Regions from separate parts of the Sporolactobacillus sp. BBK16-2 genome, predicted to be linked through region 1. Evidence: riboswitches for the same ligand, from Rfam matches in the RefSeq annotation. Region 1 holds a riboswitch; each other region holds the start of a gene.
What was found. A riboswitch is a leader RNA that binds a small molecule or an ion and turns the genes downstream of it on or off. The one in region 1 is predicted to bind cyclic di-GMP.
Positions count from the first base shown of each region.

Region 2: linked by a shared signal. The riboswitch ahead of AC6F33_RS13190 (CAP domain-containing protein) and the one ahead of AC6F33_RS10275 (hypothetical protein) in region 1 are both predicted to bind cyclic di-GMP.
Region 3: linked by a shared signal. The riboswitch ahead of AC6F33_RS04770 (EAL domain-containing protein) and the one ahead of AC6F33_RS10275 (hypothetical protein) in region 1 are both predicted to bind cyclic di-GMP.

Region 1 covers NZ_CM187611.1:2,054,558-2,057,836, forward strand. Annotated here, with positions in the region: gene AC6F33_RS10265 (flavodoxin) at 1-26, opposite strand, end outside; gene AC6F33_RS10270 (3-oxoacyl-[acyl-carrier-protein] synthase III C-terminal domain-containing protein) at 231-1,217, opposite strand; gene AC6F33_RS10275 (hypothetical protein) at 1,300-1,632, opposite strand; cyclic di-GMP riboswitch class I at 1,695-1,777, opposite strand; gene AC6F33_RS10280 (IS4 family transposase) at 1,957-3,078, shown strand.
Region 2 covers NZ_CM187611.1:2,665,882-2,669,160, forward strand. Annotated here, with positions in the region: gene AC6F33_RS13185 (MerR family transcriptional regulator) at 1-340, shown strand, start outside; gene AC6F33_RS13190 (CAP domain-containing protein) at 393-1,235, opposite strand; cyclic di-GMP riboswitch class I at 1,275-1,361, opposite strand; gene AC6F33_RS13195 (cupin domain-containing protein) at 1,657-2,292, shown strand; gene AC6F33_RS13200 (DnaJ family domain-containing protein) at 2,298-2,675, opposite strand; gene AC6F33_RS13205 (FAD-dependent oxidoreductase) at 2,693-3,279, opposite strand, start outside.
Region 3 covers NZ_CM187611.1:957,102-960,380, reverse strand. Annotated here, with positions in the region: gene AC6F33_RS04785 (hypothetical protein) at 1-149, opposite strand, end outside; gene AC6F33_RS04780 (LysR family transcriptional regulator) at 438-713, opposite strand; gene AC6F33_RS04775 (PilZ domain-containing protein) at 896-1,468, opposite strand; partial or broken gene AC6F33_RS04770 (EAL domain-containing protein) at 1,481-2,017, opposite strand; cyclic di-GMP riboswitch class I at 2,271-2,353, opposite strand; gene csrA (carbon storage regulator CsrA) at 2,563-2,802, opposite strand; gene fliW (flagellar assembly protein FliW) at 2,806-3,249, opposite strand; gene AC6F33_RS04755 (DUF6470 family protein) at 3,253-3,279, opposite strand, start outside.

The sequences.
Region 1 (3,279 bases):
GCATAGACAATTAGAATATCTGCCATTATATACGAACCTTCTTTCAAGCCTTGATTTTAATTGATAATGAATTTCATTTTCATTAAAATGATACCATTTTTGTTCCTCATGTTAAATACCCAGAATGATTATTCTAGGTAAAGGTACTTCAAGATTTCTATAACGACAAAAAAATCCGAGCCACTAATATCATTTAGCTCAGACTTGTTCGTGCATCTATAAAGGATTATTCAATAACGTATAAGAACGGCTATGTTTTGTGATCCGGCACCAATCGTCCAGAACATGACATAGTCACCTCTCTTCACACTTCCTTGGCTCAGTGCTTCGTAAAAAGCAATAAACGGACTGCTCGCTCCCGTATAGCCATATTCATTGCCAATAAAGAGTGAGCGTGATTCATCAATGCCGAGTAATTTTCGAAGATCAACAATATTGGCATATGCATACTGAGAGAAACAGAACATACTCACATCATTTGGTGAGAGTTGGTTTTCCATAAGCAGTTCGCGCATGTTCCTTGCAGCTGAATCAAGCGAGACATTTTCAAAGGGCTTCCATTCAAGCAGTCTTTCATTCTTTGATGCTTCACGAATTCTAGATGCTCCGCCACTGGGAAACAGAATATTATTATGTTCACTCGAATTAATCCGGCATCTTGCGCCAAGAAATCCTCGATCTTCTTTTGTCTTCTCTAATATTATGGCACATGCAGCATCGCCAAAATGCCCATAACAAAGTTCATTATCCGGATTAACGACTGAATTAATGTAATCTGATCCAACAATTAAGGCACGATTAACGTTTGGTGAGAGTGCCATATATTTTGCTGCATTCTCAAATGATAAAATCATTCCGGCGCAATTTCCATTAAGATCAAGACAGACGCATTCAGGTTTACCACCGATAGCCTGGTGAAGATGAATGGAGCTTGGCGGCACAGTATTTTCCGGAAAAAAGCTGGCAAGAACGATCAGATCAAGATCAGCACCACTGATTCCAGTTTTATTCAATACTTTGTTAGCTGCGGTTATCGCCATGGTCAGACTGTTCTCTTTTTCTGAGTCAATCAAATACCGCTTATCCATTCCAATAATATCTCTGAAAAAATGAGTATAGTCTTTTCCTTTTTGCTTAAAATGGTTGATGTATGTATCATTGGAAACAACTCTTTCTCCGTGATACATTTCAATCCCTAATAAGTTCACATTGATCACAAGTGCACTCCTCCATGAGCCAAAGATGATTCATTGATCGAGATAAGATTTTTATTGCAGCACCTAAACATCTATCTTTCTATCAAAGCAATTTGAATTGGGTAAGCCCTGCTTCTTTGGCTAACCGTTTAATTTGCATCTTAACAACTGCGCTCTTTCCCAAGTCCATGGTTATGTTCTGGAAACCCATGTCCTTGTACATTGCAATAATATTAGTGAGCATACCAACCATTTCTTGCGATGATACTCTTAGTTTGGAACCATCCAGCATTAGATTACATGTTGGTGGATTTACTTGGGCAGCGGCTTTTTTGAATTCTTCAATATACCCAGATGCATCCTCCATTGTAAAAACGCCTTCACACATGACACTGATGTCGTTACCTGTTGTCACTACACTGTATTTCCCCATCATATAAACCCCCACTATTTATTAACAAAAAAAGCCGTGACATGTTGATCACAGCTTCTATGTCCAATGGTAACCCGGCTGTCTTTGCTTTCGCATTAGACCCGTGGCTTTGCGTCCTAATCTTTCGGTTAGTTTGCTTTTGTCAGTTATTCAATTGGTAATAATTATCAATTTTTAATACTATTGTATTACTAGCGTTGCGTTAATTATTTCTAATCATTCATAATACTATGAATGTTCAAAAATATAGTGGTTTCCAAACAAAATAATCCTTTATAATGGAAGAATAGGTGATTCCTATCCAAATCCAAAAATAAAGGACTACGCATGGATAAGGATACACAATTCTCTTCATTTAAACAATGGTTACATCCAATTAATTTTCAACAACTTGACCAAACGGTCAAGGAAAAACAAAGCGATAAATACGTAAAAAAGCTGACAACTAAAGCCTATATCTTGCTTTTCTTATACGCACATCTTCACCAAGAAGACAGTCTGCATTCACTCTCAACTCGTGTTTTGGATGATAAGCTACAAGAAGCAATCGGCTTTTCGTCCATCAGTGCGGCTCAGTTATCCAGGAAAAATAATGCGGTCGATTCACAGCTTCTAGCGAACATCTTTCTTGAACTTGTTGCTAAAATCAAGAAAAAAAAGAAACCAGATCTCACGAATTCTCTTAAAATAGTGGATTCTACTACAGTCACGCTGAATTCAAATCAATTTCCATGGGCTCATTTTCGAAAAACGAAAAGCGGTGTCAAACTTCATCTTCGGTTGGCATTTATGGGTAAGGGACAAATATTCCCTGAAAAAGCCGTCATTACAACCGCTCAAGTTCATGATCGAACACAGTTAGACGTCCTTGTAGATGAAAAGAATGCCATGTATGTTTTCGACCGCGGCTACATTGATTATCAGGCATTTGATCGTTTCTCAGAAGAGGGAATGTTTTTCGTCTCTCGTTTGAAAAAGAATGCAGTGACTCAAGTGCTTCATTCTTATGATGTTCCAGAAGATAGCGGCATCATCACGGATCAAATGATCCGATTAGGTGACGTATTACACAGGGCAGACAACGCTTTTCGTTTAATTACCGTGCTAGATGATCAAGGAAAAACGATACGTATTGTGACGAATCGTTTTGATCTTGCTTCAACAGAGATTAGCGAAATCTATAAAGCCCGATGGGCTATTGAACTGTTCTTTAAATGGATCAAACAACATGTGCGTATCAAAAAGTTTTATGGAAAAAGCAAAGAAGCGATTCAAAACCAAATCTATCTTGCGCTGATTTATCACTGTTTGATGGTACTCATTCAACAGGAAACAGAGACAAAGCACTCACTGCTTCAACTTAACCGATGGTTAAAGGCATTGCTTTGGCAATCCGGCAAAAAACTGATTCAGCGTATTAAATTTCAAAAGAAACCAAAGGTTACCTAGAAAAAAGGTTCAGTCGCTGTTGTCTCTGAATTAATTGGATAATATTGTAAATATGGATAGGATCACCTCTTGAGTGGTTATTGAGTTTTTTGATTCAGGAAGATCCAATCTAATTCTGAATATTCGTATATTTAAGGAACTAATTTTTATGCAACGCTAGTACTATTGTATCGTATAATTTTTTACGATATTAGTTAAGAG
Region 2 (3,279 bases), 610 kb from region 1:
AGAAGAAACAGTGAAGAAGTCCAATCAACAATTCGCCAATATAAGCAAGGAAGATTATGAAAAAACGGTAATGATCCAAAATGAGATGTTTGAAAATCTAAGAGAAGCACTCAGTTTGAATGATCCGGAGAGCAGTTGTGCTCAGAAAGCAGCGGATCTTCACCGGCAATGGCTCAGCTTCTTTTGGCCAAAGGGAACCTATTCAAAAAAAGCCCATGCAGGACTTGCCCAAATGTACGTCGATGATCCGCGTTTTACAAAGTATTACGAAAACAATGTCGCAAAAGGAGCTGCGGAAATGCTCCGTGATGCCATACAGATCTACACTGCGAAACCGTAACCGAAACGAAAAGAGCCCTGACAATGTCAGAGCTTTTTTCTATTCATGAACTTTAATCAGAGAAATCTTGTGTAAAGAAAGCCCAACCGTCTGAGCTGCCGTTCTTTTGTCCATAGACAACTCCGACACCAATATATTTATATTGAGGCTTTAGGATATTTGCACGATGATCCGGAGAATTCATCCAATCATTCATCGTCGCTTGAGCACTCCAAATCTGATCCCATCCGAAATAGTTTACATCACCTTTAGCATAGGCCACGTTCTGTCCTGCTATTGTATTCCGTGAGAAATTCATCATGCCGTGGCTCATTGCACTTTTGCTAAACTGCTGCTGACTCCATTGACGGGCAAAGCTTTGAAGTTCCGGCTTTACTTGAAGTGCCTGCAGTCCATTTTGTGCGCGAACATTATTTACAAGCGAGACAATCTGTTGTTCCACTGATGCATTATATTGACCGGGAGCAGTTGTCTGAGCCTTTGGCGCAGCAGCCTTAACCGGTGCTTTTGCTACTGTCTTTTTCGGTGCTTTTTTTACAGCAGCCTTATGTACCGTTGCTGTCTTCTTAACTGCTTTCTTTACTGCTTTTTTAACCGTCTTTTTCTTCTTAACTGACTTCTTTGCTTTCTTTACGGTCTTCTTTATCGATTTTTTCTTTACGCTCTTTTTAATACTTTTCTTAACTGCAGGCTTTTTCGCCTTTTTCTTTGCATGCTTCTTGACCGTTTTTGCTTCAACACCGCTTGTAATCGACTCGTTCTGTTGAACAACTGGTTGGGATTGTTTCGTTGAGCCGGCAGTTGACTTCGACTGATCCGCGTTTGATATGGAGGCGGTTGTCAGGGATAGAATAATAATCAATAAACCTACTAAAGTATGCTTAAAAAAACGCATAATAAAAAAATCTCCTCTCATTTACGTTTGATAATCAAATACGGCGGCCCAGCCATCCTAGCGAATATTCGCCTTAGATCTGTGACTTTGCGTCACTACTTTTCAGTAGCTTTGCCCTTTAGAAAAAAGATTTCTTTCTAAAGTATTAGGTTAATTTAACTATACAGCAATCTATTTTTTATTACAATATTAGATTTGCTTCTTTAATAGAATACTTGACAAAAGTTCATGTTTTTTTTTGATGGACGCTGAGATGAACGCAAACATTCACACTCTGACCAATAAAATCGTCAATCTATCACCAATCTTAGAAAGCTACTAAACTGAAGATATTTAAAAAGTGCTTGCAAGCAGATCATTATTATCAAAATATTCGGGGTGTTATACTAATTGGTAAATCCTATCGAAGGAGGAATTCATCATGCAGAAATGGGTTCAAATAGCCGGTATTGCTCCGCTCCTGATTCTTTCCGCCTGCGGAAGCAATTCAGCCTCAAACACTCATTCAGCAGACAAAGCGAAGACATCAGTTTCTGAGCAGCACGAACCACAAGGACAAAACAACTTCGTCAAAGTGAAAACTTACACATTTAAAGATGACGGAACCATTCCCAACAATCCGTATTTTCAGGTCTTGGTTTATCCCGGTGCATTTAAAGGAAGGACCGGGCAGATTGTGAACACTTTCAAGAAAAACAATTGGGGCAATAACTGGGTCGACGGTGTCTTTCCTTTTCATCACTTTCACAGCACATCTCATGAAGTACTCGGTGTTATTTCAGGACATGCAACACTGATGATTGGCGGAGAGAAGGGCAAAAAACTCAAAGTGTCGGCTGGTGATGTACTTGTTCTTCCCGCAGGAACTGGGCATAAAAGGCTCTCTGCAAGCAGCGATTTTTCCATTGCCGGCGGATACCCGAACGGACAGGATTATGATACACAAACTAAAGAAACTCCGACATTCAAGGAAAATATCAGCAAGGTTGGAAAACCAAAACAGGATCCTGTTTATGGGAATCGTGGACCGCTTCTGACAATCTGGAAGAAAAAATAAGTATTTCAGAAGAAATGAAGCCGATTGAAAATGCGCGTACGATAGCTCTGAAAAGCTGATGAATGGGCGATCGAACGTTTTTCCATCAATTGGTTGAATTTTAATTGTTTATAGCGCAGCTGCTTATTCAGGCGGTCGCGCTCCTTATCATCTTCACAGCACTGGAGCAAGTCATTCAGTGTGACCATATCTTTTTTAATTTGCAATTCTTCAGGAAGCATGCCGGCATTTTTCAACACTTTGTAACCGGCACGCAGATCTTTCGGCACCGCCGACAGATCTTCAAGCACAAGCGGCTTTCCTTTACCCGGAAGATGGTCGAACGCACCTGCTTTTAAGCCTTCCTGAATTTTCTCTTCAGCCATGATTTCGATAATGCCCATAGTTAACACTCCCATTTTTAGGTATTCTGTGTTTTGCTTTGATGATCAGACTCCGAAAAAAGCAATGCTAATGATTCTTTCGCCGGACCGTCGAGCACTTCTCCATTGGCTTTGAAGCGCGAGCCGTGGCAAGGGCAATCCCATGTCCGCTCGTCTTGATTCCAGTTTACTTCGCAGCCCATGTGGGGGCAAGTCGCATCAACTACAGTTAAGTCCCCGTGCTTGTCGCGGTACGCGCCGACCTTTCGTCCATGAAGCGATGCGATCATGCCACAATCCCGTTGCAAGTGATCGTCAAGAGGCGCAGGTTTGCTGACCTTTCCCTTAATCAACTGTCCGGCGGTTTTCATATTTTCAACGAGGAAGCTTGCGAGCATTGGAGCCGCTTCAAACCGAGCGGGGCTGAACAGCTCCGCATAGGAATTAACACGTTCCAAAACCAAGTCGGTCATGAGTTGGGCAGCTAACGTACCTGTGGTCATTCCCCACTTATGAAAACCTGCGGCAACCAAAATACGCGGATTATTATTTGCAAGTCTTCCTATATAAGGGACTTGATCCAATGTCGTGAAATCTTGGGCAGACCAATGTGCTGCCGCCGTCT
Region 3 (3,279 bases), 1.1 Mb from region 1:
CTCTGGCGATCACGGTCAGCTGTTGCCTTTACAAAAGCTGCCAAACTATTTTTTATTTCCTTTTGCCATTCATGATCCTTGATTTTCGCAGCGAAGAGATACAGGTCCAGATAGTCATCGACTTTGGCGTCATTCGGATGATTCATCACGTGTTGCATCCTCCTTTTTATAACAGCCCACTTGTTTCCATTTTTCATCCTGTTGCATGGCTTATGCAACAATGGATCTTAAATGTGACGATGGACTGTTCATTCCTTCCGAAAAAAGTGTGTTTTGTCCATTTTATTAAAAAAGTCGCTTTTTTGTTACACTTTACAATTGTTTGAAAAATAAGCAGGCGCTTTGCCCCATTATGTCGGGGCACGACACATTGTATTTGTGCATCAATTAATTTTTCTTATTTTAACGTGAACTGCTCAATCTGTCAAAGATTTATTTCATATAGGATGCATCGTGCATATTTTTGCAAGCTCGGCTCTCGCTTCATGACACAGTCGAGTAATGCCTTCTGCGTACGGTAAAAGTATTTTTCCATTCTCATACAAACTAATTGTGCGGTCGGTGTGAATGAACAGAGGCACATTTAATTCCTTTTCGAAGTTTTTAATTCGTGTACGAACAGAAGGTTGGGTTAAAAAGAGTGCACACGAAGCATGACGGAATCCATTATGTCTGACAACTGCGAGGAATGTTTCGATTTGATCAATGGTCAATGGTCATCACTTTCCTTTCTCTCACGCCACAGCGTCTGAATAAAGACCATGGCAGTTGTTCATTGACGCAAACATCATCATTGCACTGATATTTCGGATAATTTAGTTTTTTGATAAAAAGAATCCTCTAAAAATCAATTGGAGGCTTCTCAAATTATTACCAATCCTTTGTCATCCGTAAATCAGCGGCTGATTGCAGAGTTCAAAAGCTTTTTTGACAATTCTTTTTGATTCATATAAGATTGAATTTCCGTCTCTTCCTTGGCACTTGGATTCACAAACTGAATACCATAATTTACTGTTGGACATCCATGTTTTGTTTCCTTTCTCATCACTTCGCCTCTAACATGAATGATCGTGCCATCGTCTTTGGCAAAGGACAGAAATACATGAACCTCTTCCTTAATGGGAAAATCAATTCCGCATTTAATTTTCATTCCGCTTACACTAAGATCAAGCATTTCCACGTCAATTGATTTATTATTCAAACCTTGCAGAGTCTGTTCGCCAAAATCAAGGACACGTACCGTACACTTTTCTCCGTTCAGTTCAATGCGGTAGTGACGGCGGCGTTCTTTTGGTTCCTTTTCACGATCAAATTCGCTTTTTTTGTAAATCTTTTTCCTAAGATCCGTAATGAGCAAGCGATCTCTCTTCAAAATATTGTTGTAGTACATAATGAATGCAAAGAGAACAGCGAGCAGGAAAATACCTTCAATTCCGGCACCAAGGACTATAATTGCGTTTTCTGACATAGGTACATCACCTTATATAGATTGAGAAATAGGCTGCGGCTTACCAATAGCGAAACCCTGTGCATACGAAACGCCAAGCACTTGCGCACAATCAATGTCGCTTTCGGTCTCCAACCCTTCAAAAATCAGCTTTACATCGAACCGATTACAGTAATGAACAAGAAATTCGACGTAGGCCTGTTTCTTATTTGACTTGCTTAAACCAATTGAGAAATAGCGATCTAATTTTATATAATCAGCATTAATTTCGATTGTTCGATTAATGTTGTCAATCCCTTTACCAAAATCGTCGACCGCAATTAAGATTCCCGTTTTTCTCAAAGCTTTCAAAGCTTGTGTAAGTTTGATAAAATCTGTTATCATCTCATGTTCGACGATTTCCAACACAATCTGGCTAGCAGGAATGGAGCACTGATCAATGAGCCGAAGAATAAACGTAGCAAAATTCGGATGAAGAATCGTTGATGGGTAAACATTAATAAACAGTTTTCTGCCTTTTTGAGCAGGTCCATCCTTGACGAAGGTACACAGTGCCTTTCTTATTGAATGTGCATCAAATTCAAAGAGCTTTTTTCCTGATTGCCAGTCGGTATGCTCGTTCCGAGTTTAGAAAAACCTTTGAGCGAAAAAGTGCTTCATACCCTTCAATTTCTTTTGTTTGCAGATTGACAATCGGTTGATAATGATGAAAAAAATTTTCTTTCCTGAGATAATAAAAAAGCCACATGATTCACTCGCCCCTTTTTGACTTCAAAACGGCGCACCGAAATAAATGTGGGAGTAGAACGATCATTGCTTCCCTTTCGGTAACCCGGCTGCCATAGCATGAACCGTAGGCCCGTGGCTTTGCGACCCTATTTTTCAATAGGTGTGCCATTTCGATTGAAAATAGTTTTTTTAATGTATGAACATTTTTGCACAGTGGGGATAAAGATTCAAGACTTTTGACCTTTTTTCACCTTTATATAAAATTTTTCAATCATTAAGGTACATGTAATCGTTATTATGCTGTTTTTCAAATTGAATTTTATCACTTTACATACGATTTTCTCATTAAAGAAATCCAAATAAAAAACACGGTTGCCCGCGTCTGTTTAATGATCCTTCTTCTTCATTGATTTCATTGTATTCAGAATGTCCGCGGGGAGTTTGCTGGTTGCCGCGGAATTATTTTCTTTGCGAATTGCTTCGTAGATCTCGCCGCGATTCACATCAACTTCGCGTGGTGCCGTGATTCCCAATTTTATTTGATCACCGGATACCGCTACGATTTTCACTTCAATATCATCACCGATACGTATCGACTCGCCAAGTTTTCGGGTCAAGATGAGCATCGGTTACACCCTCTTTTCCTGGAGCTGCGCGGTAAGCGGCATTCGAAGAGAGTAATCGGATTGCTCGGGTATATACTGCTTGCCAACTTTTTTATTTACATTAATGATGACCGGTGCATTTAAATTAACCGTGGAGTCAGAAAAAGGATTACGTACGCTGACAATTACCCAAACGGCCACATCCTCCTGCGAACGAATCTCGAGCTGTTTCACAAAATGGTCGGGTAGATCAACGCTGTAATTCTCAAAATAGTAAAAAGGTGAGGTAACAATGAATGCGACCTCTGCATCGTCTACCGACTGAAGGATGGAGAAGGTTTCGCCAAATGGCTGAATAATGAACCGATGGTCGTGTGCAAATCCGGGAAGCCCAGACGAAAACGCTATAATATCTGTTTCTTTGATTTCCTGTTCGCCAAAATACTTTGTTTGGATGATCATAACCATTCGTTATCCTTTCTCGTCAATAAAAATGCC